DNA from 4 places in the Sporomusa rhizae genome. Region 3 is predicted to be linked to each of the others. Evidence: riboswitches for the same ligand, from Rfam matches in the RefSeq annotation. Region 3 holds a riboswitch; each other region holds the start of a gene.
The links. Region 3 has a riboswitch for cobalamin ahead of SRRS_RS05530 (LuxR C-terminal-related transcriptional regulator). Riboswitches for the same ligand answer to the same signal wherever they lie in the genome.

Region 1 (6,066 bases), 540 kb from region 3:
CGTCCGTGTTCACCGGCCCTGGCCGATTCGATAGCGGCATTCAGTGCGAGCAGATTGGTTTGTTTGGCAATACCGGAAATGGTATCGATAATTTGGCCTATTTTGTCGGATTGTTCTCCCATCTGCCCGACAACTTTGGCAAGATTGGACACTGTATCTTCAATGGCATTCATTTGACGGACGGCTAATTCAATTTTGTTGTTGCCGTCTCCCGCTGCTTTGGCGGTTCCCTGTGAATTGTTCACAACCTCATCGACAACGGACACAATATGCTGCAGCTTGTCAGAAATAGATTGGACCAACAAGGTAGTATCATCCACCGCCTGACGCTGCGTTTCCGACCCTGCTGCCACCTCACCAGCCGACATGGCGATTTGGCCGGATGCTTCTGCGCTTTGTTTCGAACTTGCTGCCAACTGATCCGCAGACATTGCTGTGGCATTCGCCGCATCGCCTGTTTGCCGGATCAACTGCCGGATATTTTCCGCCATTACCCGGAAGGAGTCCACCAACTGCCGGATTTCATCCTGACCGGTATAAGTAACTGCCGGAGTAACAATATGACCGCTGGCAATTTGCGATGCAACCGAGGATATAGCGGTAATGGGACGACTGATTTTTCGTACGGCAAAAAAGCCGATAGCGGCAAGCATAACGCAAGACAGCAGAAGGACCACAATAATCAGGTTGCGAAGATCATCCGCACTGGACATGGATTCTGCAATGTCCTGAAAGGACAACACGGCCCAACCCGTCTCACCGACAGGGGCAAAAGCCGTCAATTGCCGTCCCAGATATTTGGCTTGCGCTTCCGGGGATTTAGTCATGTCCAGAACGTTCTGCCCGCTAAACAGTTCATGTTGTTTTGACTTGGTTTCATCACGGCTGTCCGTTAGATAAAAAGATTTCTTATCGAGTACAACACCTTTACCGGTATTACCGGCATTAAGCCCTTGTGCCAGGGCGGTTACATTGTCGAGTTTCAGATTGCCGCCGATATAGCCGACAATCTGTCCTTCCTTATTTACAAGCGGCGCTATCACCGGCGCCGTGGCCTGCTGGGTAAAGGCGGAAACATAGGTATCGGAAATAACCGGCTTCTGCGCGGCCGCCACATCCTTAAACCACTGGCGATCGGCAAAATCCTTTTTACCGCCAAAATCGGTTTTGGGCCACGTATTTTTTATCATTCCCTGGGTATCCACACAAAAGATCAGTTCAAACATACCATTGCCTTCATAAAAGGAACGCATCACAGCAGTTTGATCCTCCGAACCGAAAGCGGCGGCATATGGAGTTTTCGCCAGCGTGGCAACACTTGCCTGGCCGTCATGTAAATACTGCTCCAGTCGGTCCGCTACCCGGATAACATGATCCCTGTGTGTGTTTTTCGTCATTGTGTCCAACAGGGAATTGGCTTGTTGATTCGCCGTATAGCCGATAATTAAAGCTGGAACGATTGCCAGCATTACCAAAAAAAGACTCATTTTCCCCTGTAAAGTAGTAAAAATATTGTTAAGTCGCATAAAACATCTCAATCCTCCAATTTTCCTTATGGATTGCCAGCCTATGGGCACCAACGGCAGCTTCAATATCACCCGTAGAAAAAAGCCAGGCACACCAAATACACTGGTGCAGCCTGGCGATCTAGATTCATTATCTGTAGACCCATGGCTTTGCGTCCCACCTTTTCAGATGGTTTGCCGACAAATTTCATGGCATATTTTCCCTATCTGTATACTAATTTCTCCAAACAATGACAAAGTCCTGTAAAAAAATAAGAGCATTATTTAAGTTTATGTAAAAATATGTCGTTAAAAAATAAATCCTGCCTGAAAAGAAAGGCTTTATTTTTTTCCTGAAGGTACCAGTTCAATAGAGAATTAGCCATGGCCGACTACCATACAAAAAATTGGGATGAACTTGTAAAACGTGCGGATCAGGCTCTGTACAGCGTCAAAAACGCAGGTGGAAACAATGTTTGCGTGGACTGAGCCAATAAGATATGGCCTTAGGTTTTATTTATAAGATTTTAAGAGCTAAAGAGCGCCGGTTGCGTTGTTAAACATTTCAATGAAATGCGTTGCTGCTGTTGAAAGGGAATGCTTTTTTAACCAGATAATTGCGCCCACGGTTATGATAACAGGACTGGTTATTTTTTGTATTAAAAGTGGAGATTCTTGCAGAAGATTAATGGCGGTTTCCGGTACGATGGCAATTCCGAGGCCCAGCTTAGCCCAAATGAGTAAGGAAGTTGTATCATCACTGGTACAAAGAATATTTGGTTTGAAACCGGCTTGGCTGCAATAATCGGAAATTATAGATTCATAGCGGCGGTGAAGTAATAAAGGCTTGTCTTTGATTTTATCAAAGGAGAATGTCTCTTTATCTCTAGTTGTAATGGTATCAGGCAGGGCAACCATGACCATGCTTTCTTTGGGTAAGGTTATGTAGTTATAGAGTGAAGAATCAACGGGTAGACGGACTAATCCGATTTCTATAATGCCTGCATTCAGTAGTTCTAATATGCGCCGGGAGTCTCCCAAACGCAGATCAAAAGAGACTTTGGGATAGGTTTGGTGAAATTTTTGTATATACTCAGGTATGAGGGATCTGCCGGAGGACGTGATAGTGCCGATTTTAAGCTTGCCGCTTACACCGTTTGCCGCTTCCTGCACTTCATTGATAGTGGAGTTAATGAGTTCTATAATTTGTTCGGCCCTGTTTTGCAATATACAACCTGCTTCGGTTAATTTAATTTGTTTTTTTGTTCTTTCCAAAAGCTGTACGCCAAGTTCTTTTTCCAGTAAAAGCATTTGTTGACTTAAAGGGGGCTGGGTGATATGCAGTTGGCTTGCTGCTTTGGTAATCTGTCTGGCTTCCGCAATGGCAAGAAAGTATTTAAGTTGGCGAATTTCCATATGGATGACTCCTTATATTTTCTTTTTTTGCCTGTTTAATTTGTACGCATAATCTGAGTGAATCAGGTTACCTTATACTTATAATTCTATATGCTGAGGTAGGTGCCTGTGAAGGCTTAATAGGGAAGTTCGGTGTAATACCGGCGCGGTCCCGCCACTGTAATGAGGAGCAAACCCATAGATGCCACTGGGATGAAAGTCTTGGGAAGGTTTGGGCAAGCGATGATTCAGAGCCAGGAGAACTGCCTATCTAACAATCACTGTTTGACCTACGAGCGATAGGGAGGAGATTAAGGCACTGACAGGCTGTATTGTGTTTTAAATCCCGATGTTTATTATGTCGGGATTTTTCAATATAATAGTGCTGTTTTTAACTCTGTTCTCCCGCAGTATGGTCGGGAGATTTATTTTTTATATGCTGGGCAATTCTTGTATTTGAAGAAAGATGCTTAAAGAAATTGAACGAAGATAGGTGAATAATTTGAAGATTTTTCAGCTGTTATTTTGTTTTCTACTGATGAACATTGTGGCTCCGGCGCACGTCTTTGCCATGCATATTATGGAAGGATTTTTGCCTAAAGAATACGCATTGGGCTGGTTGATTGTCACGCTTCCTTTTATTTTGTATGGAAGCAGCAAGATATCAAAAACCATTAGAGACTACCCGGAGCGTAAAATGTTATTAGGGCTTGCTGGTGCATTCATTTTTGTTCTGTCGGCTTTGAAAATTCCTTCAATTACCGGTTCGTGCTCCCATCCTACCGGTGTTGGGTTAAGTGCGATATTATTCGGGCCTTCTATTTCTACAGTTCTAAGTGGAATTGTATTGGTTTTCCAAGCGCTGTTATTAGCGCATGGTGGTATTACCACATGGGGAGCGAATACTTTTTCAATGGGAATTGCCGGCAGTTTTACGGCGTGGATTCTGTTTACAGTCAGCCGAAAAGTAGGGCTGTCTGATAAAGTTGCTGTATTTTTGGCTGCAGCTGTTGGCGATTGGACTACCTATATGGTTACCGCCGGTCAGTTAGCCATGGCATTCCCCGATACAACAACCGGTTTTATTGGTTCCTATCTTAAATTTTTAGGGGTATTTGCGCTCACGCAAATTCCTTTAGCCGTCAGCGAAGGATTTTTAAGTGTGATAGTTTACAATATGCTGCAAAGTTACGATAAACAGGGATTAATTTCATTATGGCCTCATAAGGAGGGAGATCCAAAAATATGAAAAAACAAAATGTCATATTGCTGCTTTTTGTTATTGCATTGGCGGTAGTACCTCTCATTATTCATACTGATGGGATTTTTTCCGGAGCCGACGAACAATTAGTCGGTATAGTGAAAGGCGTTAGCCCGGATTATGAACCATGGTTTAATACTATTTGGGAGCCGCCCTCCGGTGAGGTGGAAAGCTTTTTGTTTGCGGTACAAGCCGGGCTTGGAGCAGGGTTTCTTGGTTATTTTTTTGGGTATTATCGAGGGCGGAATGCTTCTAGAACAGAGTGAGCAAGGCTAAGTGACAAAATAGCCGGGGCGGGAGAATGATAAATGTTTTATTTGGATTATCTGGCCTATAATAATGCATTGCGCCAAGTCAGTGTGACGGAGAAAATGGTATTAGGCGGAGGTACTTTAGCTGTGGCGTTGTGTTTTCCTCAGCCGGTAACCCTCTTAAGCATCATTTTGCTTATGCATGCGGTGATGCTATATGCCCGTATTCCTGTGCGATATATTTTACAGCTCTGGCTAATACCTCTTGGTTTTTTAGTTGCAGGATTGGTTTCTGTGCTTCTCAGCTTTTCGACCCAGCCGTTTTCGGCGTGGTTTCTGTTGTCAATAGGGACGCTATATATCGGAATTACTCTTGAGGATGTTTTTCGGGTGCAAGGCTTACTTCTCAGGAGTATGGCTTCGCTGTCTTGCTTATTTATGTTGGCAACAACTACTCCGGTGGCGTATATTACCGCGATTTTTTCACGTTTTTCCCCTTTACGCGTAGTGATGGAAATTGCTCTGCTTACTTACCGGTTTATTTTTGTCTTTCATGAAGCGCTGGCACAGATTTATATGGCGCAGCAATCACGGCTGGGCTATTCGGGAATGACGCAGTCTCTTTACTCACTGGGTTTGTTGGCTGCCAATGTTGGCCGTAAGTCGTTTGTTACATCACATGAACTATATATCGCGCTATTAGCCAGAAATTACAGCAATCAACTGATATTTCAGTATGCTCGTCAACCAGTGAACTTCTACCGGCTGTTGGTGATTTTGGGGTTACTTGCCGGTTTAATAGGCACTGCGGCCATTAGGTGAAAATGCTTGTAAGGAGCTTTTTGCATGTCAACAACCTCACTGATCGAAGTACGTAATCTTTCTTTTAGCTATCATTTAGCTAAAAAAGTCTTGGATTGTGTTCAAATGAGTATTCCACGTGGTGCCAGAATTGCTTTGGTAGGACCCAATGGAGCCGGTAAGTCTACGCTCTTTTTGCATCTCAATGCTATCCTTCGGCCACAGGCAGGAAGTCTTTTATATGAGGGGCAAGCATATGAGTACTCCAGATCCTTTGTTACCATGCTAAGGCAGCGGGTGGGGCTGGTGTTTCAGGATCCGGATGCGCAACTGTTTGCCGGAAGTGTATTGGACGATGTATTATTTGGCCCAATGAATTTGAAATTAACGCCGAAGGTTGCTCATAAGAGAGCGGAAGCCGCACTGGATGCTGTCAAAATGCTGGAATACCGCAACGAACCTATACACTTTTTAAGCCATGGGCAAAAAAAACGGGTCGCAATGGCGGGCGTACTGGCTATGGAGCCGGAAGTTCTTATCATGGATGAACCAACGGCTGGACTCGATTATCCAGGGGTGCTGAATTTGAATGATATTATGGCAAGGCTGCACAACCAAGGCACGACATTGGTAGTGGCGACACATGATGTTGAATGGGTGTGGGGATGGACGGATTTTGTCTATGTATTATCGCAGGGCCAAACAGTGGCTAGTGGCAATCCTGCCGATGTGCTTGTCCGTTCAGACCATACAGCGTTTGGTTATGCTCAGCCGGTGCTTGGCGAAATATATAATGAATTGCGGCAGCGCCAACTTATACTTCCCGGTAATCACTTGCCGCGAACGGCGGCGG
Region 2 (6,066 bases), 380 kb from region 3:
TAAGGAGGGTGCAACCGCCCGATGAGAGGGTATTTCCGGTATTCCTCCGCAAGATCACAGTCTTCATCACCGACACTCTCGGCAAAATGCCGGAACTGGTCTTTCACTGCCAGCTTGACCTGCCAGTTCCCGTCCTGCCACTTGAGCAGCCCGTCGGTCAGGTGATAATCATTATTCCGCCGGTGCCGCCGGTCGGCTGTCAACGGCCCTAAATTCCCGTACTTATCCCTAGGGTGATAGTGGTTGGTATAGGGGAAATCGCCGTCGCTCTGGTCGCGGTTGACCGCCAGCAGCAGGCTGCCCTGACCGAGCGGGGCCGTCACCTCCAGGTTGCCCTTGTAGCCGCCGAAGGAGCTCAGGCCGGCTGACACCGAGCCGCCGCTCTTGCCGGGCTTCTTGGTGACAATGTTAATGACGCCACCCATCGGCGCGCCGGCAAAGCGGGCCGGAACATAGCCGCGGTAGACCTCGATGCGGGCGACATTGTCCATCGGGATGGCCGACAGGTCCACACCGGTTTCCGAGGTAAGGTTCAACTCCACGCCGTCCAGATAAATGCCGACCTGAGCGGCCGTACTGCCCCGGACGCGGGCTACGCTGTAGTTTCTCGATCCCCGGACTTTTTGGATGTGGACACCGGGCACGGTTTCCAGGTAATCAGGCAGCGTCTTCTGCTCCCCCTGGAAATCCTCCGGCCGGATGACCGACACGGTGCCGGGCGAAAGGTCCCGCTCCCATTTGGGGCGCGGGGCCTCGACGGTTACCGTTTCGAAGGTGTAGTCCGCCGGTTCGGTCAGGGTTGCCGCAGCAGTCTGGCGGTCCGGCTGCTCTTTATTGCCCGGTATGCTTTTGCCCTTAGGCGCGTCCGTGCGCTGCAGCCGTGTGCCATCCGCCATTGCCGTTGTTGCCTGGCCGGCTGAAAGCGGATCCTGCTTAAGTGGCGCCTCCGTTTGTGGTGATACCGGTTCGTCTTTCACTGCGGCCTGACTGTCAAGCGCTTGCGGCGTAGGGGCGGCGGCTGACACCCTAGCCGGAGCCGGTTGGCTGTGTCCGTCTCCGGCCACAGCTGCTGTAACTGCTGCCGCCGGCTCCTGTAACCGGCGATCGGCGTCTGCCTTGCCGGCCTTAGCCGGCAAGCCCCATTTCCAAGCCAGGCCGCCATTGATCTGCCAGTCTTTGCGGACATCGCCGCCGGTGGACTTGCTAAATTCCAAAAACGCCGAACTGTCGCGGGCCGTTTGCAACCTGGCGCCTAGATTAAACTCCACCCAGGTGTCCTGCCCCGCCCCGGTCAGTAAGGCCGCACGGTCACCGGAGAAACGGGCTTCCAACTTACTGCTGCCGAAATCATGCAGGGCCGTGACGGCAGCGTATGCGTGACCGCGGTGCTGCTCATCGCCGAACTCCCTGCCCACGGTCACGCCCAGCCGGCCGACCACCGGCCGGTCAGCGGTTTGCGCAACCGTTAGCTGGTTGGGCAGGGTGTAGCTTACCCGGTCGATGGTGCCGACCGATAAACCGGCCTGGGGTTCATAATACCAGCCGTCAGACAAGTCCCGGCGATAACCGTACTGCGCACTGATCCCGCTGGCCCAGCTGTCATACTGGGCTGTATTGCTGCTGTCGCTGTCATAAAACTGGTAGTCGTTTTTAATTTTCGTCATCCGGGCCGCCAAATCCAAATAGTGGCCGTTGTTGCCGGTCCAGGAGGCGTAGGCTCCCATGCTCGTGCCGGTCAGGTCCCCCTGGCCGGTGGCATAGCCGGCATCGGCACTGATCCGGCCCAGCATCAGGCCGTAGTACAACGTCCCGTTAAAGAAATCACCCTCCCGGGTCTTGTCAAACCCGACCTGCAGCCCGTCATAGCTTTGGTTGAAGCTGCGCCCGTACGCGCCGTGGCTGTTCAGCTTGCCCCGGAAGCTATGCGCCCAGACCTCTTCACTTACCGGCCTGTCCGCCGCCCCGGCAGGGAACGCCGAATCTTTTTTCGCAAAATGCCGGGCATGCAGCTCATTCATACGGTTAAAGAGATTGTCCTCTTCAATGCGCCAGACATTGCGGAAAGCCAGTTGGGCATCGCTGGCCATTTTGCCGGATTCGGAAATGACACCGGTATTGTGAGACTTCACCCCCAGCAGGATTGCTTTCCCTGCCTGTAGGTTGTTCCAGTCGATGATCGGTATTAGTTCGTAAATCCGCAGCGGACCGTCCACAAGGGAGACTTGCCCCAGTACATTAACCTGCTGGTAAGCAGCGCTGCCGGCGGCACTGAGATCAACCACAACATAATTGTACTTCATTGGATCAATAATCTTATCTATGGGCCGCAGGAATACCCCACCCGCGCCGCGTACTAGGCTCTTATAGCTGGGATCATAGGCAGACTGCACGTAGATCGTGCCGCTGCCGGTCAGTTGTTTAACGGTAAAGCCGCCTACCGCTGCTGTTCCTATGCTCGGAGTTTTTACATGGGTATTGATGCGAAGCACAACGTTACCGGTTAGGTTCAGTTTTTCCACCGTCAGGGCGATCGGTTTTATACTAGGCTCTTTACTAGGAGAAGGCTCCTGATAGCCCACACTGTTGCCCTTCCAGGCCAGATCCAGCATACTGCCGGCAGACAAGGTAAGCTCGGCAGCAGTTATATAAGCGGCCCTTGTTACCGCCGGCAAATCCATCGGACGCCATCTTTCTCCGGCCAGCAATATAATTGGCGCATTGTATTTTTTTGGGTTTGTTGGCACAGTTCCGGCACCACCCTTGGTGGCTGTCGATTCGTAGGTATCATAGCCATCGATCTCCCCTTTTGATGTCCAGGTACCATCTGCCGGAGTGGTAAACGCAGCCGCCGTATTGATAAACGCGGTTAAGCCCAACACCAGCAACAAGACCAGGCGGAGCACCACACATTTAGCGCCGCGCCCACCGCTGCTGCGACGGATCGATTTCATCCGGCCGGTGTTTTTCGCCAGCTCGGACACCACCTGCCAACAGGCGCGGGCCCGGTTCCAAATGACTTTGTAGATATGGTTCAAAGGTAATCATTCCTTTTTATCCTGTTTTTTCTTCGTTACTCTTTTGCCTATACCCCAATTAGGGCTTGGCTTAGTTTTGCAATAAAAAAAACTCCCTCAACGGAAGTTTTTTATATCCAATTACCCGGAAATTTTTCGGTAATTGTACATAATCTCCTCCCTGTCGCTCGCAGGTAAAATGGTGATTGTCGAACAGGCAGTTCTCCTGACTCCGGTTCATCGCTGTCCCGCGCCTTCCCAAAGCCTGATGCTTCAGTGGCAAAAATGCGAGACTACTCCCCGTTACAGTGGCGGGACCGTGCCGGTATTTCACCGGACTTCCCTATTAAGCCCTTGCGGGCACCTATCCCCGAAATATGCTGTTGTTCTTTCGGTTTCATCTTATGATGGATAATTCTGGATTATGACTGTTTATCCCTTCAAATGGATATAATTTTTCTGCGGACTCTTTCCATAAACTTCAACGCGGACAATGTTGGGCTGCCTTTTCCCCAAATTGAAGCCGGGTGTTTGCTGCACTGTACTGGAAACAATCGTATGTGGAACATACCCTTGTTTTCCATTCGGTTGTCTCCATCACAGAGTGTCGCGTTGTGACAGTAGGCAACAAGTGTCTATTAGACACATTTTAAAGCAGACTTTGCCCTTGTTTGTCGGCTTAACAAGGTAAGCCTGCCGTGGTTTAGTTTGCTCTTTTAGTTACTCCTTTCCGTAAGTTCAATTTTCATGAACCTTATTATGTAGTTTCGTGTCTGCTCAAAGTTCGTATCTAAATGACTCAAACTCTGCCAGCGCTGCCTCCAGCCGCCGGAGAGCTTCGGTGGTATCTGCACCTTTGCTCAGTCGGGAAAATTCATCAGATGCCTTGCGAATTCTATCATATATCTCGCTTTCCCGTTTCCGGTACTCTGCCGATGTTTGCCCTCTTACCAGGGAAAATCCGCCGACGCAATGATTCAATTTTCTTGACCCTTGTCCATGTAGTAGCAATACTGGCTTCCCTCCTTTCCATAGTACATTTTAATCATATCACGCCGTCATTTTGCCGTCAATACGCCATATTTAACTCTTTTAATATACAGTTATTGTAATCAGGCTCTATTGGAGGAGATTATCGTGTCACCTAATACGTCTAAGTTCACACTTCGTATCGACCAACAAACACTCGAAAAGTTTCGCTATATTGCTGACAATAATTTCAGAACAGTCAATAAAGAGCTAGAAATGATTATAAAAGCTCATATAGCCACATACGAGGCAAAAAACGGCGAGATTAAGATTGATTTAAACACAAAATAAAGTAGACTTAAAAGCGCCGGATCAAATAGAAGTCGTCAGTTAGCCTCTTTCCTGTTTCTCTGGATTACCTGGTAGGTAGAAAGGATAACGCAGAAACAAATAAATAAGCTCAACCGGTAAGGTAGGCAAAGCTGCGCTTAGTGTGAATATCTATGTGTGAGGATGATGGCTGTGAAATTTATATATACAGATGGCCGCAACCAAGATTTCATTAACCTCTGCAAATTACTTGATGAATATCTCAATGAAATTGCCGGCGGCGAAGAAAACCGAAAGCAGTATATTTCCTATAACGCACTTGATAATATTCACGATGTAATCTTAGCTCATGATGATGATAACGAGCCCATTGGCTGCGCCAGCTTTAAACGCTATGACGAAAAAACCGCTGAAGTAAAACGGGTTTTTGTAAAAAAAGAATACCGCAGGAAAGGCATTTCCAAAACGTTAATGATTCTATTAGAAAAACGAGCGAGAGAAAAAGGTTTTAGCACTCTACTATTAGAAACAGGTGCACCTCTTGTCGAAGCTATAGCCTTATATCATAGCCTGGGTTATCTTATAATCGCAAACTATGGCCAATACAAAGATTTGCGAGGATCTGTTTGTATGCAAAAGAATTTATGATGAGCCGTACTTCAAAGCCCCGTATGTAAGACCCTCAAAAATTTAATAGAAACTAACCAGTGTACAAAAACCAAGCGATCAAACGCGATACAATTGATTGCTTGGTTTTTAATTACAGGGAACATCTACCGCCGGAATGACTAATATTCCAAATAGAGCAAATAGTAATGGAGCATACTTGTAAAAGACCCGCATCTTATCCCCTCTTTACGACATTTGGAGCCATAGCTGATTCACTGTCCCCTGTTTCATTTTATTCATGGCACCGTTCACTCGGCACTCTAGATTTCCTAAAGTGCAGCACAAAATAAGGCAGTCCATTGAAGTTATAACGTCGCTGATTTATAATAAAATAGTATATTTGTAACCAAGTTTGGACGCGCTGCGCTACCTTTCATCGCGCACATCCCGCACTACTTCCATTCCTCGTCATGTGTGGAAGCTTATTTATTTGTTTGTTGGATTTACCTTCTTCCATTTTGTCTGAGACTTGCCATCTTGTATGACAATTATATTTTTTGTGCCAATGGCACGTTTTTATACTCATATTATAATGTGCAGTTAGCACAAAGTCAACTTATTTTTAAGGGATGATGGTATGATTTTACCAATATTAGCGGAAAGACTTAAATATTTACGCGAACAACGGAACTTTAAGCTGAAAGAAGTGGCTACGGCTGTTGGTATTACACCTAGTGCAGTCGGTTCACTAGAACATGGAAGAAGACCGATAAGTATCATAACACTTATTAAAATGGCTAAATTCTATGGTGTATCGACTGATTGGCTTCTGGGCCTAACAGGTAATCCTGAAAGAAATTAGTTCGAAGTAACTCGCTATTTTCTTTTTGTATGCCTTGTCTTAATATTGGCTGGTGCCTGCTACATTATAATAGATATATCTAATCCTGTGACTAAAATTTTATATTGTCTAAAAAATCCATCCATATACTGAATTGGTCCGCAAAAATTTATAAACTCGTACCTCCTCTAATTCCTACTACCTCATTCATGCAATCGCCTAATTATAAATTAGCTTATTAAAAAAAATCAAAAACAGAAAGAAATCTGCGATTATTAACAAATTAAATTACCCTTAATAATT
Region 3 (6,066 bases):
GCTGCTGCCATAGGAGGCGACAATATTGCCGTCAATGACCGTGTCTGCTAAGCCGGCTGCTACCCCGGTATTTGTCGTAACCACATTGACATTGATTTTGCCTTTGTCGTAGGCAAATACCGCATCTCTGCCCTTGATAGTACCGCCGCCCACAGAAATGCTGCCGCCCTGCTCGGCATACAAAGCCCTGATGCGTGCATCGCCCCCGCTGACGTCCAGGTTCAATAGCCCGTTTATCGTGATACTGCCCCCGTGTGCTTCAATACCGGCGCTTTTGTTGCAATTGGCCGGCACCGCAACAACAACTTTATCCGCCGTAACTTTGATATTACCGTTTTCCCCGGCGTAAAGACCAAAACCAGCTACTGACTGATCATCATCATCACCATCATTGTCGCTGTAATCCGTCGCTTTGAGTGTCAGTATTTTCCCCGGCGCATTAATGGTCAGCATCTTATTATCAGCAAAAAGGGCGGCAACGCCTTTCGCCTCGTTTTCTATAAAAACATAAACATCCACTTTGTCATTGTTCTTATCAACCGTAATCGATGTATCGCTATCAAAATTGTACGTCGAATAATCCTTTGTCGCTGCCGCATAAGCGGTATCTTTACTACTGTCGCCGGTAATCGGAGTCGTGTAATCGGCGGCCAAAACTCCCGGCGGATTCAGCAGACAACCCGCAAAAGCCAGTGCAATCGTCTGTTGAAGCAACCGTTTCCTTCTTGCGGAAATTTTCCCCTGTTTTTTCATCACCACTATGCCCTCTCCGGATTATTTTTGTTTTAAACTTGTAATCACGTCTTTTGTCAGGTCTGTGCCGCCATACAGCATCTCTTCGGCTTTGACGACATAACCAATACCTTTGTCCTTTGCAACTTTGGCAATGGCCTGTACTACACTCTCACGAATCGGCTGCATGATTTCCGTTTCTTTTCTTGCCAAACGCTGGTTTAATTCTTTTTCCAAGTCGGCTTTGCCCTTAGCGTCCAAGCTGGGAGCCTTTACATCATATTCCTGCTGTGCTTTTTTCTGTTCTTCCAGAATGATTTTTCCTGCTTCGTTTACATCAGGATGAGCAGCATAAACCGCCAGCAGATTCACATAAGCCGGCTCATAAGAATCCTTCGCCTCCGCAGGCACTGTGCCCACCCCTAGCAGCCCAAACACGCACACTACGTAAAACAAAAAACTCAGCATGCTTTTTTTCATCAGTATCAACTCCTTCAAATACAGGTTTGAGAAGAAACAATCAGAATGATTCCGGTTATTGCGTACATTGCGATTTTATGCACTTACGAATTTCTCTCACCCCCATGTTTTTAAAATAAAATTACTCCACCGCCTATGATTGCATTGGAGCATATATCAAATTTTAATCTTGCGTGCCGCATCCGTTCATCCTTGTTGCCTGCCTGCCCGTTTTGCAGCAATATAGGCAATAAAAAAACCCCCTTGTCAGGAGATGTTTTACGCTAGCGGCCAATAGCATTTTCCGGTCACTTACCGTAATCCCCTCCCTGTCACTCGCAGGTACAATGGCGATTGTCGTACAGGCAGTTCTCCTGACTTAGGATCATCGCGTCTTCAAACCTTCCCGGAACACTACCGTTCCAGTGGCATATCTTGAAGCAGCTCCCCCATCACAGTGGCGGGACCGTGCCGGCATTACACCGGCTTCCCTATTAAGCCCCAAAGGGCACCTGCACCCTATATCGATTTTTAGTACTCCGGCTAATGTTCCATTGACTAAATCATTAAGTAAAAAAATCATTCTCTTCCCGGAATTTTAACTATTTCACAATATTTTCGCGTTCTGGATTATGTTTCCATAGTAGCGAAGATGAGAATATCCGTAAATACCTCAAACGAGGTAGCTTTTAAGGTTTTTCTACACTTTTAAGAACAAAATGCAAGCTGGTAGCATATCCTGGCAAAAAAAAAGAATCCTGTCTTTTATCAGGAGTCTTTGTCTCAAAATGTAAACAAGCTATTTTCCCTTTGTTTTATACCTGGCAGCAAGTCGAAGATATACTTACATAACCAAAACTATATGGCGGCTAATAAAGAATTACATACAAAATTCGAACATCAAGACTGGATCGGTAATATTCTCCAAAACATCTTTAGTACCTATTTCTTATAAACTTCATAATTAAGCATACCACGCATCATTGCCCGAATGGCAACATTTACCGATTAGTTCAGTACGAGAAGTTGTCCCCGTTTTGGCCAGCAGGTTTCTTACATGCGATTTCACGGTTTCAAAGCCAATACTCAGCGTCTCACTGATTTCTTTGTTCGTTTTTCCGGCAGCAATTGCATGAAGAATATCTTTCTCTCTTGAGGTAAATGTTATCCCATTAGCAGAATTAATTTCATCACCAGCTCGATAGTCAAACACTACCATAACAAATGTCTGCTCTTCTGAATAAAACGAAAAACAGTTAAAAGTAATGATATCCAGCTGCTGATTTAGCATACCGCTGTAATTAGACAAAAGCGTTTCTTTTTCTTTAACCATAACCATAAACTGCCGGCAAACCCCTCGCAGTTGTTGATACAATCCAGGAGCAGCTTTTCCAAATACCCGTTTTGCTTTCGCATTTGCATAAATAATTTCACTCTTATAGTTGAGAATGCAAATACCTTGATTAGCTTGATGAAACAAAACCTCCCAATATTTTGATCCGTACATCGCTTACCCTCAGTCTTTATCGTTAGTTTTACTACCGATCAGTCTTGAAATAAAAAATGTTATGCGGACAATTCTTTTATTTATAGAAACAGCAGCTGGTTTAGAATACCTAAAACCCATACAAATCTTTTCGCCGAAATGAAAAAAGCTCCCGACTTCACTAGGAGCACATACATTAAACTGTCAATAGAAAAAAATCACTTACAGTTTTCATAATCTCCTCCCCATCGTTCGTAGGTACATCGGCGATTGTTAGACAGGCAGTTCTCCTGGCTCCGGTTCTTTGCTTCTCCACGTCTTCCCAAAGCTACGCCTCAGTGACATTATGCGAATTCGCTCCCCGTTACAGTGGCGGGACCGCGCCGGCGTTTCACCGGCTTCCCTATTAAGCCCTCCCGATGCACTAACATAATCAGTTGCATACAGACATGTTCAGCATCTCTCGACAGGCACCTATCCCAACAGTATTCTTTTTTTGAGTGAATCATAGAGTTCCATATTCTCTATTTAAGATTAGTCTATACCGGCACAAGCGTAAATCCCTCAAATGAGGTATTTTGTTAAACTTTTTTTATTTAATCAGACTTTTTTTTCTACCCCAAAAGTACCTATCCTTAGCACTATACTTGTTTTTTAGAAAATAACAAGAAGCCTCACGCTATATACATCCTATAGCGGGGGGCTTCTTGTCAGATACAGAAACTGTATCCAAATCCCCTCCCCATCGCTCGCAGGTCAATGGTGATTGTTTTTCAATTTTTTGGAAGAACAGCTTTGCCATTAATTATTTAAATGATAATTTTTGGCGATAATATACATGGATTCGGCAAAGGTCTTTACCGGAACGGGAGCAAATTTTCCCGTTTGCTGGCGATCTTCCAATAGTTTTCCCTCTCTGCTGAATACCTTTGTCCCGATGACTGCATAAGTTTTCTGTTTGATCTGAAAGACCATCTGCATCTCGCTATAGGAGACTTCGTCCTCGGCGGCCAGCTTTTCTTTATACTTTTCATTCAAACTACCAATAATCTTAGGATCGGTAAATATGGTTTTAGTCAGAACATGAACTATGTTTTTATCCGCTTCATCCAGGTGCAACGATTTCTGATCAAAAGCATAAATACCAATGTCATTGGCAAATACACCCGACCACCGGTTCCGCTCTGCCTCCTGTTCGTCCGGTTTGGGCTGGACGCTGATCTCCCAATCCATGGGAGATTTGGCTGATGGTGTTTCTGCCTGTACGGAAATGGCCGAAAGCAGGCAACAACATAAAACTAATAGCATTACTCTTTTTTTCATTGTAAGGAGCTCCTTTCATACCCGCAATTTTGAGATACATAAACCCAGTGCTATGCCCGACCCGCCCCGACAAGATCATTAAAATCTTCGGCTACCGCTTGTGACTTTGTAAAAATATAGCCACTCATCAATACAAATAGGATTACTATGACCAAACATGCGCCTAAAATTTGCCTGCCAACTGCCAATCTCATAACAATTTTTCCTCCCATTTGACTTACTGGTACGGCTTGTGCCGAGCCTTTGGCGACAGCGGAAGTCGATGTTGCACTCCAAGCGAAAGTTATACTTTCTATTAGGACGGTAAAAAAACCATGAAAATATAGAGCCTTTTCAGGCTCTTACCTTCATGGTTTTTATACTATGTTGACAAGATGGTGCTTTTTATTACTGCCTTCCTGGCCGCATTGTCCACTACTACAATAGCTTTTTTAGTTTCAGCAATAAGTTTACAGCACTGCCCAATTACATTTACACACATCTATAATCCCCTCCTCATCGCTCGTGAGTAAAAACGGTGATTGTCAGACAGGCAGTTCTCCTGGCTCCGGATCATAGCTTGCTTAAACCTTCCCAAAACAGTTGTTCCAGTGGCATATCTTAAGCTTACTCCCCGTTACAGTGGCGGGACCGCGCCGGAATTCAACCGGACTTCCCTATTAAGCCCCGTAGGGCACCTGACTCAGCAGTTTTTAGTTGTCATATCATCATTAATGATATAACTTTTTGGTAAGTCCTGTCAATCACGTTTAATACTATAGTGATAAAAAGGTCAATGTAATAACGGCTTGGAGCTTACATTAGGGAGACCGCGCCGGTTTTGCACCGGTCTCCCCTAGTAAGCCCATAAGGCACTTACTCAGCAATATATTGTTTTTTAGAAAGTATAGTTATAGCTCAATACCCAGTTAAAGGGCAGATCCAGATTTTCATATTTGTTTACAGAATTATCGCGATCAAGGATATTGTACAAATTCAAAACGACTGACTGATTACGTTCCGGCTGATATCGAATCGTGGCATTTAATTGTACACGATCCGGAACATCACTGATTTGGCCATTAATTCTGTAATAACTTTCTTCCCGGTCGCCTAAAAACAAGAAATTAAGATTTGTCAGCCATTTGGCCTGATTGTAAGTTATCCCGGCGGTTGTCTGTATTCTGCTGTTACACTGCTCCCAAGGGCCGTTTTCAGTGTTTTTGGGGTTGGAGTAACTAAATCCCAGGTTGTACTTCCAGTTGGCATTAAGAATTTTTTCATATTCCAGTTCCACACCGGTATTCTTGAAGTCGGCATTATCCATATAATCGGTATTATCGGGATTCTTTCTCCAGATAAACTGGTCCTTGATATTCATATGATACACAGCGGCTTTAAACGATTGGTTATTATCAATGACTTTTATGCCTGTCTCATAAGTCCAACCTTGCTGAGGCTTTATTTTATTGAAATCGGTATTTTGTTTTGTAAAATACTGGTTCAGCGCCGGCATCTCAAAGGCCTTGCCAATATTAGTATACCAGGAAGTATGCTCATTTATCTTGTACAATGTCTGGATTTGCGGTAGAAAGACATTTTTTCTGGTGGCATAGTCGTCAATAACATTTTCCCGCAGACCTAAGGTTGTACTGAATTTAGGGGTAACGCTATAGGTATAAGCCCCATAGACAGCAAAACTGTTGCGCAGCGCATTATTATAATTAACTGCGGTACTATTGAGAAGACCATTATAATGCTCCTGGGCCAGGGTAACTCCGGCAATCAATGTATCACGATCATCCCGCAACTGCCAGGTCTTTTGGTTGTCCCAGTTTATACCATACATATCATACCGTTCGCTGATGCCCCAACTTTTATCTTTGTAGGTATATTTATCAGCAAAAGCATGCCGTTTATTAAACGACAGAACCGACTTAAAATTATTGTTTTTATCATCATAGCTAAGATTGAAGTTATTACGTACATCATCATATTTATAGCGTATGTAGTTGGAACCGTCTGCATTATACCGTGGCCGGTTGGATTGCAAATCAGTATATGACCAGTTAAAGTTGAGCTCATCA
Region 4 (6,066 bases), 2.4 Mb from region 3:
AGTCTCCAACGACTCTACTTGAATAAAAATCAAGTTCTGTCCCTTAAACAATCCTTTATACTCATTGCCTGGCAACACTTCGTTCTTCTCACGGTACCAAGCCGTAATATCATTTTTTTCCTGCGTGGTAAGCTCCAAGGGCCGACAGTCAGCAATATAGTTGTACCCATCAAATAAATGGTAGCCCAGGGGCGATAACCCGGTCACTGTCTGGCTGGGTGCCCAACACATGGAGAATAGCCATTGCTTTTGACCGCGCTCTTCCGAAACATCAAAGATGTAATGAGCATAGCCCAAATAAACAGCAGCAAGCCCGGTTAATAGAACATACAGCAATTTGTTTCTGTTTATTTGGTGACTGCGTCGATAAACAAACACTGTTGCCGCCATTAAAACCGGGATATCCCAGAACAGCTTACTATCTTCGCCTCTGCTCATTGACCATATACTGCTGCCTAAGTTTTCAAGATTGGCGGCCTGACTTATCGCATGCAGCGAGAGAAATGTTGCGAACGCCCGGTAATTCCATAAATCAAAAAGAAAAATGAAGGACAGTATCAGATTGATTCCGATTAAGAACCATGCTCTATTCCGGCCTTTAAGTAAAAAGGCCGGTGATAAAACGATAATGATAAAAGCAAGATATACCGCGTAACTAGGCACAACCGCACAAAAATCTGCGAAATAAGCCTTTTGAAATTCCGTATAATTAACTACCCCGATTACCAGGGCCGATTTAAACAGCAGTGCCAGTAAGGTACCAAGCCACAGCAAATAAACGTTGTAGGATTGCTTCATAGCGGCTACCCTCTGACTGACTTGTTTTGTTTTAGCGCCCCCGGCCCGTCCTGTGCAACAGCAACCTCGGCCTCGCCAAAGGTTTTCATATCACTCAGAACATGCAGCGAAGCCTTAAGTAGCGACATCCCCATAGCAGCCCCGGTGCCCTCGCCGACATTCATAGCTAACTTTAAATACGCAGGCAAGTCCAGCAGCGTAAGAATAGCGGCATGCCCCGGTTCGGCGGCAAAATGCGAACCAATCAGATACTCTTTGGCTTGCGGTGCTATTTTTACTGCCAGCAAGGCGGCCGCACCGCTGGCAACTCCGTCCAGTACCACCGCTGCACGCTCCGATGCGGCGCCGAGTATCACGCCAACAAGCCCAGCAATGGCTAAGCTTCCTACTTTTGTCAGCATATCCAGCGGATTTTGCTTATCCGGATGATTCACCTGCAGTGCCTGTCTAACAATCGCGCAGGTCTTTTCCTCCCAGTCTGCCGCGAGCGGTGCACCATAGCAAGCGGCAATAGCCAGACCAGGAAGATTTCCGGCCATCCCCATTTCGCCCAAACCGATAATCTGTACGCCTTGCGCTATTTGTTCTCTGGCAATGGTGATTCCCAAAGCAATAGCCCGCATGGTTTGTTCCCGGGTCATGGCCGAACCATTCGCCATATTCTCAGTGCCATAGGCTATTTTCTCCGGCCGTACTCCCGGGAAAGGCGGTAAATCGGAGGCCACGCCAATATCAATAACCAGCGGCTTTGCCTGAGCATGCCCGGCAAGTACATTGATGATCGACTTACCCTGGGAAAATCGGTGAAGTTTCTGTGCTGTTGTCAACTGCCTGTTGTCCCAGGCAAATTCAGCAGCTACGCCATTATCAGCCGCCATAATAATAATACTTTTTTCCAGACCGCTCGGACGGGGATTACCGGTAATGCCCGCAAGTTGTCTGGCTATATGTTCAAAATAATGCAGGCTGTTAAGCGGTTTGGTCAGGTTATCCAACCGCAATTGGCAGCGTTCCATTGCCGTCGTATCCAGAGGTTTTATTGATGTAATTATATCTTCAAGCATGAGTCCGGCCTCCCAGAGTATTCAGAAGTTTTATCGCCGCCTGTAACATATCTATAGCAACCGACGCACCAATAGCTTCGCCCAGCCGTACCCCCATATCCAGGCAGGCTTCCAAATGTAAATGGCTAAGGGCAATGATATGAGCCGGCTCACCTGACAGATGGGACGCAAATATATACTCTTTACACAACGGATTAATAGCATTAGCAATCAACGCCGCCGCCGTGGTATTCAGACCGTCAATAACTACGGCGCAGCGGTTAGCAGCACACCCCAAAACGACTCCGGCTAACGCACCAATTTCAAAGCCTCCCACCTTAGCCAACACGTCGAGCCCATCCTGGGCATTCGGTTTGTTTAGAGCGAGTGCCTGGCGTACAATTTCAATCTTCACCTGCATCCGGCTATCAGAAATGCCTGTTCCCCTGCCGGTAATCTGTTCCGGCGACAACCCTGTAAACGCGCCCACAACAGCAGCGCTAGAGGTAGTATTGCCAATACCCATTTCCCCTAGGCTAAAACATCTATAACCTTCCCGTACCTTTTCATTAACAATTTCAATCCCGGCTTCTATTGCCTGCACAGCCTGTTCACGCGTCATGGCCGGGCCGCGGGTAAAATCATTGGTGCCGTAGGCAATCTTCCGGTGCCGCAATCCGGGCACATGGGACATATCGCCGGCAATACCCATATCAACAACCACCATATCGGCGCCGCAGAAATTCGCAAAAGCATTAGCGCTGGCACCTTTTGATATCAGATAGTTGGCGGTCATATGCATAGTAGTTTCCACAGGGTAAGCGCTGATTCCCTGCCTGGCAACTCCGTGATCGGCCGAACTAATCACCATACAAGTCTTAGGCAAAGCCGGCCATTGCTCACCAGTAATACCTGCGTACTGCTTAACCATTTGCCCTAGATGGCCAAGACTGCCGCTTTGCCCGGCTACAGCCAGCAAGGATTCTTCTACTTGCTGCATAATACCGGTGTCGGTAGAAGTAATGTGTAAAAGTGCATCATTGAGTAAACTCATAGCAACCCCCATAAAAATTACAAAGTAAAGAAAACACTTCATTCGCCAACCCTTCGCCCAAAACAACAGCCGGTTTGCCTTTATCCAGACAAAGTTACCTGTTTTTGCCAGTACAAAAACAAAAGACTCTTTTGGTAAATCTCCAAAAAAGCCTTCTTTTTCCACGAAGGATGGTAAAGACGGTGTAAGGCAGGTCTCCTGGCTCCCGGTTCATCAATACTTACGCCTTCCCCTTGACGAGTGACATCTGTAAGCTCTCCCCGGTACAGTGGCGGGCCCGCGCTTATGCATGAAATCATGCTCAGACTTCCCTATTCTCCCTAGCCGTTAGCTAAAGGCACCTTAACCGCATACTATTCATTTAATGCCCTAATTATAACAAACCCGCGAAATAGCGTCAACGGTAAAGTAATAAAGAAGCAACCCTATCTATGCCTTACAGCAATAATAGGGTTGCCCTTCAATTTATATACGATACCTATGGCTTAACCGTAGCCTTAAACATTTGCTTGCCGTCTTTCATTTCGATAATAACAGCATTTTTCACTGCGTCATGAGTTGCGTTCAGAGTCGTCGAACCAGTGATGGTAGTAAAGTCTTTGGTAGCGGCAAGAGCCTCACGAATTTTAGTCGGGTCCAGGCTGTTGGCGCGTTTGATAGCGTCAATCAGCACATTGGCCGCATCATAGCCAAGTACGGACATAGCGTCAGGTGCCTGTCCATATTCTTTTTTGTAGGCTTCAACAAATTCTCTAGAAGTAGCACTGGTATCATCTACCGAATAATGATTCGTGAAATAAGTATTGTTGAGTGCCGCTGCTGTCCCTATTTCCACAAGCTTTGGCGAATCCCAGCCGTCGCCGCCAACAATAGGTACGGTAATACCAAGCTCCCGCGCTTGTTTTACGATTTTGCCAACTTCTTCGTAATAACCTGGTACATAAAGAACTTCGACATTTAGTGCCTTAACTTTGGTCAGGATTGTTTTAAAATCCTGGTCTTTTTGCAAGTAGGCCTCTTCGGCTAAAACCGCGCCGCCGCCTTTGGTAAAAGCATCTTTAAAGAATGCAGCCAAACCTTTACTGTAGTCGCTGCTGCTGTCAACCAACATTGCAGCTTTTTTAAGGTTTAGGGTATTGAGAACAAAGTTAGCGCCTACCGTTCCTTGGAACGGGTCGATGAAGCAAACACGGAACGTATAGTCTTTTACCTTGCCGGTTTTCTCATCAACAGTAACTTTGGGATTAGTTGCACCCACTGCTAAAAACGGTACTTTGGTGGACTCAGCTACACTAGAGGCAGCGATAGCATTGGAGCTGGCAAACATACCGGTGATGGCTACAACTTTGTCCTGCGTCGCCAATTTAGTCATAGCATTGGCCGCTTCAGAGGGTTCACTTTTGTTATCGGCAATAACAGCTTTAATTTGTTTGCCAAGTACCCCACCCTTGGCGTTGGCTTCTTTAATTGCCATCTTCGCACCATTGGCTGAAGAAGTCCCCATAGTTGCATTGCCGCCAGTCATCTCATTTAAAATTCCAATTTTGACTTCATTGGAATTCGCTCCCCCGCAACCAGTTACAATACCTGCCATGAGCAACATGATAATTAACATGGCTGCCGTTTTTACCCCTGTCTTCTTCATTGCTAAAATTCCTCCTCTTTTTTGGCTGCAGCTGCTTGTCCTGAATGCATAAAATTGCACAATAAACTTTATAATATAAGTTTATATCAGGCAAAAAATATAAAATGAGCCTTTGCTTACATACTGCAAAAGTATACTGTTAAAATACTTTTATAGTATTTTTTCAACCTCTATCCATTATAATTCTAAATTATATTACATGTTTTTTATTATTTCAAGGTATTTTTAGCTCTTTTTGTTTAACTATTATTATATTTTTATTCATTTGTACTCATCGAATGTACATACGGTTTCTTTGTCCGTCACTCATGTCTTTTGGCTTATATTTTTCTTTTATTTTTACTCTTCTTATAAATATTAAAGTGTGCCCTCTTCCCGAAAGAAGATAGCACACTTTAATTTAACTCATTTATTATTTCTTTTGCGCTTTAATTATATCGGCTATTCCAGTTTCTTTTATAATCTTCGTTAGCTTTATGTTATCTTTTAGCCATCGATCACCAAATTCCTCTGAACCTGAGTATTTTATTTCCATTCCGATATCTGCCATACTTTTCTTAAACTCGGAGTCGTTAATCATTTCCTTAAGACCCGCCAACAACCTTTCCTTTTCCGAAACTGGAAGCTCTTTTGGGGCAACTATTCCAATCCAAAAATTAAACGCAAGATTTATTCCTTGTTCCTTAAATGTAGGTATATTTTCGAAATCAGGGATAGTCAAACGTGTTTCCTCAGCAACACCCAATATTTTAACTTTCCCGCTTTTTACATGTTCTTTTATAACAGCCGGATTTCCAAAAATAAATTGTACATGACCACCTAATAAGGCAGTAAGGGACTCCATATCGCCCTTAAAAGGAACCTGCACAACGTTGATTCCTGCTTCTTTGCCAAGCATCTCACCAGCAATATGACTTGTTGATCCTAATCCCGCATGTCCAAATTTGATTTCACCAGGATGTTCTTTAGCATAATTCACTAAATCGTTTACACTATTCCAGGGCTTATCCGCTTGTATTGCTACGACCATTGGTAAGCTTACTACCTGAACCAGAGGCTCCAAGGCTGTAGCGTAATGGTATCTCGTTTCGCCATAAAGCGGTTGTAATATCGCACTAGTACCAGCGACCCCGATTGTGTATCCATCAGGTTTTGCACCAGCAATTTCGTTCATGCCGATTGTACCGGCACCCCCGGTCACATTAACAACCACTAACGGTTGTCCAAGATGTTTATGAGATGATTTTTCCAGCGCTCTTGCCAGTAAGTCCATACCACCCCCGGCAGCAAACGGTACAATGATATTAATGGGCTTAGTAGGATATTGCCGCGCAATTACACTCTCCTTTGTCAAATTACTGCACCCCCCTAATATAATTGACATGCATAAAAGGCCTATCAGCACCACAAGTAATTTAGTTTTATAGCTCATCGGACTATCTCCAATTTAAAATTTATAAACCCCTATTTCTTTTGCGCCCTAATTATATCGGCGATACCTGTTTCTTTTACAATCTTAGTCCATT

Region 1: another riboswitch for cobalamin. It lies ahead of SRRS_RS03135 (energy-coupling factor ABC transporter permease); the one in region 3 lies ahead of SRRS_RS05530 (LuxR C-terminal-related transcriptional regulator).
Region 2: another riboswitch for cobalamin. It lies ahead of SRRS_RS03880 (TonB-dependent receptor domain-containing protein); the one in region 3 lies ahead of SRRS_RS05530 (LuxR C-terminal-related transcriptional regulator).
Region 4: another riboswitch for cobalamin. It lies ahead of cobT (nicotinate-nucleotide--dimethylbenzimidazole phosphoribosyltransferase); the one in region 3 lies ahead of SRRS_RS05530 (LuxR C-terminal-related transcriptional regulator).

What each region holds. Positions count from the first base shown of each region.
Region 1 covers NZ_CP156925.1:688,056-694,121, forward strand. The annotation lists gene SRRS_RS03125 (methyl-accepting chemotaxis protein) at 1-1,526, opposite strand, end outside; cyclic di-GMP riboswitch class I at 1,631-1,715, opposite strand; gene SRRS_RS03130 (LysR family transcriptional regulator) at 2,040-2,921, opposite strand; cobalamin riboswitch at 3,005-3,186, shown strand; gene SRRS_RS03135 (energy-coupling factor ABC transporter permease) at 3,403-4,149, shown strand; gene SRRS_RS03140 (energy-coupling factor ABC transporter substrate-binding protein) at 4,146-4,427, shown strand; gene cbiQ (cobalt ECF transporter T component CbiQ) at 4,470-5,234, shown strand; gene SRRS_RS03150 (energy-coupling factor ABC transporter ATP-binding protein) at 5,259-6,066, shown strand, end outside.
Region 2 covers NZ_CP156925.1:845,743-851,808, reverse strand. The annotation lists gene SRRS_RS03880 (TonB-dependent receptor domain-containing protein) at 1-3,035, opposite strand, end outside; cobalamin riboswitch at 3,213-3,397, opposite strand; gene SRRS_RS03875 (hypothetical protein) at 3,792-4,025, opposite strand; gene SRRS_RS03870 (TraY domain-containing protein) at 4,152-4,334, shown strand; gene SRRS_RS03865 (GNAT family N-acetyltransferase) at 4,506-4,961, shown strand; gene SRRS_RS03860 (helix-turn-helix domain-containing protein) at 5,560-5,784, shown strand.
Region 3 covers NZ_CP156925.1:1,226,054-1,232,119, reverse strand. The annotation lists gene SRRS_RS05540 (autotransporter domain-containing protein) at 1-753, opposite strand, end outside; gene SRRS_RS05535 (OmpH family outer membrane protein) at 775-1,212, opposite strand; cobalamin riboswitch at 1,538-1,722, opposite strand; gene SRRS_RS05530 (LuxR C-terminal-related transcriptional regulator) at 2,156-2,671, opposite strand; cobalamin riboswitch at 2,940-3,121, opposite strand; gene SRRS_RS05525 (hypothetical protein) at 3,479-4,000, opposite strand; gene SRRS_RS05520 (hypothetical protein) at 4,051-4,194, opposite strand; cobalamin riboswitch at 4,514-4,696, opposite strand; gene SRRS_RS05515 (TonB-dependent receptor plug domain-containing protein) at 4,878-6,066, opposite strand, start outside.
Region 4 covers NZ_CP156925.1:4,699,304-4,705,369, forward strand. The annotation lists gene SRRS_RS21980 (LTA synthase family protein) at 1-798, opposite strand, end outside; gene SRRS_RS21985 (nicotinate-nucleotide--dimethylbenzimidazole phosphoribosyltransferase) at 804-1,862, opposite strand; gene cobT (nicotinate-nucleotide--dimethylbenzimidazole phosphoribosyltransferase) at 1,855-2,895, opposite strand; cobalamin riboswitch at 3,066-3,255, opposite strand; gene SRRS_RS21995 (ABC transporter substrate-binding protein) at 3,374-4,540, opposite strand; gene SRRS_RS22000 (Bug family tripartite tricarboxylate transporter substrate binding protein) at 4,953-5,924, opposite strand; gene SRRS_RS22005 (Bug family tripartite tricarboxylate transporter substrate binding protein) at 6,005-6,066, opposite strand, start outside.